Regions from separate parts of the Streptomyces sp. NPDC087859 genome, predicted to be linked through region 1. Evidence: riboswitches for the same ligand, from Rfam matches in the RefSeq annotation. Region 1 holds a riboswitch; the other holds the start of a gene.
What was found. A riboswitch is a leader RNA that binds a small molecule or an ion and turns the genes downstream of it on or off. The one in region 1 is predicted to bind thiamine pyrophosphate.

Region 1 (2,196 bases):
CCCGCACGACGGTGTCGAGAGCCGTGCCGGGAGCGATCTCCCGCGGCTCTCCGTTGACGGAGATGTTCATGCGGGCAGCTCCGTGAAGGTGAAACGCCGGGGGGTGAAGGCGCGGACCTCGTCCGGCAGTTCACCCGTGGTCAGCACATGGGCCATCGCGTCGCCGGTGACCGGCGTGAGCAGCACACCGTTGCGATAGTGGCCGGTCGCCAGGAGCAGCCCCGGGAGCTCGGTCGGTCCGAGCAGCGGAGCGTTGTCGGGGGAACCGGGGCGCAGTCCCGCGCGGGTCTCCGTGAGCGGCAGCTCCGTGATGCCCGGCACCAGCTCATGGGCGTCGCGCAGCAGCTCGTACACCCCGCCCGCGGTCACCGAGGTGTCCCAGCCCTGCTCCTCGCTGGTCGCCCCGATCACCAGCTCGCCGTTCTCGCGCGGCACCAGATAGACCTGGCTGCCACGGACCACGGCCCGCACGGTCCGGTTCAGGAAGGGCGCGTACCGCTGTGGCACGGTCAGCCGCAGCACCTGCCCCTTCACGGGGCGCACCGGCGGCAGGACCTCGTCGGGGACACCGGCGAGCCGCCCGCTGAGGCTGCCGGCGGCGAGCACCACCTGGGCCGCGCCCAGCCGGGTGCCGTCGGTGGCCGTGATGCCGGCGGCCCGGTCCGCCACGAGGTCCAGGCGCTCGGCCCAGAGGCGGTGGAAGACCACGCCCGCCCGCTCGCAGGCGGCCAGCAGCGCCTTGATCAGCCGCCGGGGGTCGATCTGATGGTCGCCGTCGACCCGCAGCCCGCCGCGCACACCCGGTGCGAGCATCGGCTCCAGGCGCCGGCACTCCCGCCCGGACAGCCACTCCGAATCCAGGCCCGACTCCTGCTGCAGGGCGTGCAGTTCCCGCAGATGGGCACGGTCGTCGGCGTCCAGTGCGACGGCGAGCGTGCCGCAGCGGCGGTAGCCGAGGTCGTGGCCGGTCAGCTCGGTGAGCTCGGCCGCGAACTCCGGATAGCGGCGGGCCGAGGCCAGGTTCAGGCCCAGCAGGGTCTGCTCGCCGTAGTGCAGTTCCGTGACGGCGGCCAGCATCCCGGCGGCCACCTGGGCGGCCCCGCCGCCCGGTTCGGGATCGACGACGGCCGTGGCGAAACCGCGCTGCGCGGCCCGCCAGGCCGTGACGAGGCCGATGATTCCGCCCCCGACGACGAGGACGTCTGACGTACGTGAGGACATGGGCGTCCAGCCCCTCCCTTCGCCGGCATGACCCGGATCAGGTTCGTACGGTCGGAGGCCGCCAGCCTCCCTCTCAGCCCGGTGCGTCCGGGCTCCCGCGAGTGCTCTACGTTGGCCACCCTAGCTCTTGGTTTTGCGCTTGTGTAAGGGAGCCTGCTGCCATGCCCCGCTCGCTGGACGGCCTCGTCCTCGCCCCCGTCGCCGACCAGGCCCCAGGTCAGGTGGGTACCCGCACCCGGTTCGCGTACCACGAGAAGAGCGGCGAGATCTGGGCCGAGTACACGGGCGGCGACGTCGTGCGCGGGCATCTGGTCGGCACCCGCGAGGGCGACCGGCTCGACTTCCGGTACGTCCAGCTCAAGCACGACGGGACGACCTCATCGGGGCACTGCGTGTCCACGGTCGTCGAACTGCCGGACGGGCGGGTGCGGCTGGAGGAGCGCTGGGAGTGGGAGTCGCAGCCGGGCAGCGGGACGAGCGTTGTGGAGCAGGTCACGGTGCAGGACCGCTGACTGACAAATTGTCAGTTGTCTATGGTGATCCGGTGAGCGAGCAGACGGAGCAGTCTCAGCGGCGCGTGGTCGTGGTCGGCGCGGGCATGGCCGGCGTACAGACCGCGGTGGCCCTGCGCGAACAGGGCTTCACCGGCACCGTGACCCTCATCGGCGCGGAGCCGCATCAGCCGTACGACCGGCCGCCGCTGTCGAAGGCCGTACTGCTCGGCAAGGCCGAGGGCTCCGCCTTCGACGTCGACTTCGAGGCACTCGGTATCGCACTGGAACTGGGCCGCGAGGTGCTGGGCGTCCGCCCCGCCGAGCACGAACTCGACACCGAGTGCGGGCCCGTGCCGTACGACGTCCTGGTCCTCGCCACCGGTGCCGAACCGATCCGGCTGCCCGGCGCGGAGGGCGTCCCCGGCGTGCATCTGCTGCGCACCCTCGACGACGCCGAGCGGCTGCGGCCCGTACTCGCCCG
Region 2 (2,196 bases), on a different contig from region 1:
CGTGGACCGTCATATAGTCCACGCCCTGCTCGGCCTGCTCGATGACCGTGTCCTTGTAGATCTCCCAGGTCAGTTCCTCGGCCTTGCCGTCCACCTTCTCCAGTGCCTGGTAGAGCGGCACCGTACCGATGGGGACGGGGGAGTTGCGCAGCACCCACTCGCGCGTGGTGTGGATGTTGCGGCCGGTGGACAGATCCATGACCGTGTCGGCGCCCCAGCGGGTCGCCCAGGTCATCTTCTCGACCTCCTCCTCGATGGAGGAGGTCACCGCGGAGTTGCCGATGTTGGCGTTGACCTTCACCAGGAACCGCTTGCCGATGATCATCGGCTCGATCTCGGGGTGGTTGACGTTGGCCGGGAGGACCGCGCGGCCCGCCGCGATCTCCTCCCGGACGACTTCGGGGGCCAGGTTCTCCCGCAGGGCCACGTACTCCATCTCCGGCGTGATCTCGCCTCGGCGCGCGTAGGCGAGCTGCGTGACCGCTCCACCGTCGCGGCTACGGCGCGGTAGCCGGGGCCGCCCGGGGAAGACCGCGTCGAGGTTGCGGAGGTTGCCGCCCCGCGGCGAGGTGTGCTTGATGCCGTCGTCCTCGGGGCGGGCGGGACGGCCCGCGTACTCCTCGGTGTCGCCGCGGGCGATGATCCAGTTCTCCCGGAGCGGAGCCAGACCCCGCCGGACGTCGGTATCGACCAGGGGATCGGTGTACGGACCCGATGTGTCGTACAGCGTGACCGACTGCCCGTTGGTGAGGTGCACCTGACGGACCGGCACCCGCACATCGGGGCGCGAGCCCTCGACATACGCCTTGTGCCAGCCGATGGACTTCCCGACCTCCGCGGACTGTTCGCCCTGAATGGGCTTTTCGTCCTGGCTGAAGGCAGGCGTGCGCGCGTCCTTGATGGTCATGAGACCTACTCCCTACGCCGGCATTACCCGGTAACAGGTTCGGCGGTCGACGCAGCGGCTTCCGTCTGCCGACGTTTCGTGTGGAACGTCACTCGCTGGTGACGATGTTCCACGTGAAACATCGCTGGGACGGAGGTCAGCGCCCTCTCAGCCCGGTGCTCCGAGCTCCCGCGTGTACAAAGGTGCCCCCACGCTAGCGTCAATTCGGGCGCGGTGAACAGAGGGCCCCTGTCGTTCTTGCGATGATCGGTCGGTGACCACGACACATCAGCCCCCGTTCCCACCGCCCGAGCCTCCTCGCAGGCCCGGCTCCGGCAACGGGCCCGGCAACAGACCCGGACCCGCCGACGGGCAGGGCGGCGGGTACGGCCCGGGCCCGGGCTCCGGCGACTGGTACGAGCAGGGAAACGGCACCGGTGACGGGTTCGGCCAGGAGCCCGGATCGGGCGGCCGGTTCGAGCAGGGGACCGGTTCCGGCGGCCACGGGCACGAGGCCGGTGGCGATGGCGGGCACAGGCATGGGCATGGCCCCGGTTCCGGTGGCGGGGGCACAGTCGGTGGCACCGGCGGTGGCGGTGGCGGTGGCGGCGGACACGGTCATTCGCACAGCCACAGTCACGGCCCGGCGGCCCCCGTCTCCAAGCACCTGCGCAAGGTCATCGCCGCGATCCTCATCCCCTTCGGCGTCGCCGTGATCGTCGGGCTCGTCGTGCTGTGGCCGGGGGGCGCGCCGGGTCATGAGCGCACCGGCGTCGGCTTCGACCGGCAGACCCAGCAGGCCACGGTCACCAAGGTCGTGAGCGTGAGCTGCAAGTCGGTCAACGCCTCGGGCGAGACCCCGACCGGCGACACCTCCACCGCCGAGGGCTCCTCCGCCCAGCAGCAGGCCGACGGCGACTGCAAGAAGGCGACGATCCGCGTCGACACCGGCGACGACAAGGGCCGTACGTTCACCGAGATCGTGCAGCCGGACCAGTCACGGCAGTTGGACCAGGGCGAGAAGGTCGTGGTCGCCTACGAGCCCTCCGCTCCCAAGGACCTGCAGTACTCGGTCACCGACGTGAACCGCAGGCTCCCCATGGCGCTGCTCGCCGGCATCTTCGCACTCGCCGTCGTGGTCGTCGGGCGGTTGCGGGGCGTCATGGCGCTGGTCGCGCTGGCCATCAGCTTCATGATCCTGAACTTCTTCATCCTGCCCGCGATCCTGCAGGGCTCGAACCCGCTGGTCGTGGCCGTGGTCGGGGCGAGCGCCATCATGCTGATCGCCCTGTATCTGTGCCATGGACTGT

Region 2: linked by a shared signal. The riboswitch ahead of thiC (phosphomethylpyrimidine synthase ThiC) and the one ahead of thiO (glycine oxidase ThiO) in region 1 are both predicted to bind thiamine pyrophosphate.

What each region holds. Positions count from the first base shown of each region.
Region 1 is NZ_JBIUUU010000006.1:463,826-466,021, reverse strand. Features, by position in the region: gene thiS (sulfur carrier protein ThiS) at 1-70, opposite strand, end outside; gene thiO (glycine oxidase ThiO) at 67-1,221, opposite strand; TPP riboswitch at 1,219-1,330, opposite strand; gene ACIOHP_RS17455 (hypothetical protein) at 1,383-1,733, shown strand; gene ACIOHP_RS17450 (NAD(P)/FAD-dependent oxidoreductase) at 1,766-2,196, shown strand, end outside.
Region 2 is NZ_JBIUUU010000002.1:191,180-193,375, forward strand. Features, by position in the region: gene thiC (phosphomethylpyrimidine synthase ThiC) at 1-907, opposite strand, end outside; TPP riboswitch at 900-1,089, opposite strand; gene ACIOHP_RS04770 (YibE/F family protein) at 1,161-2,196, shown strand, end outside.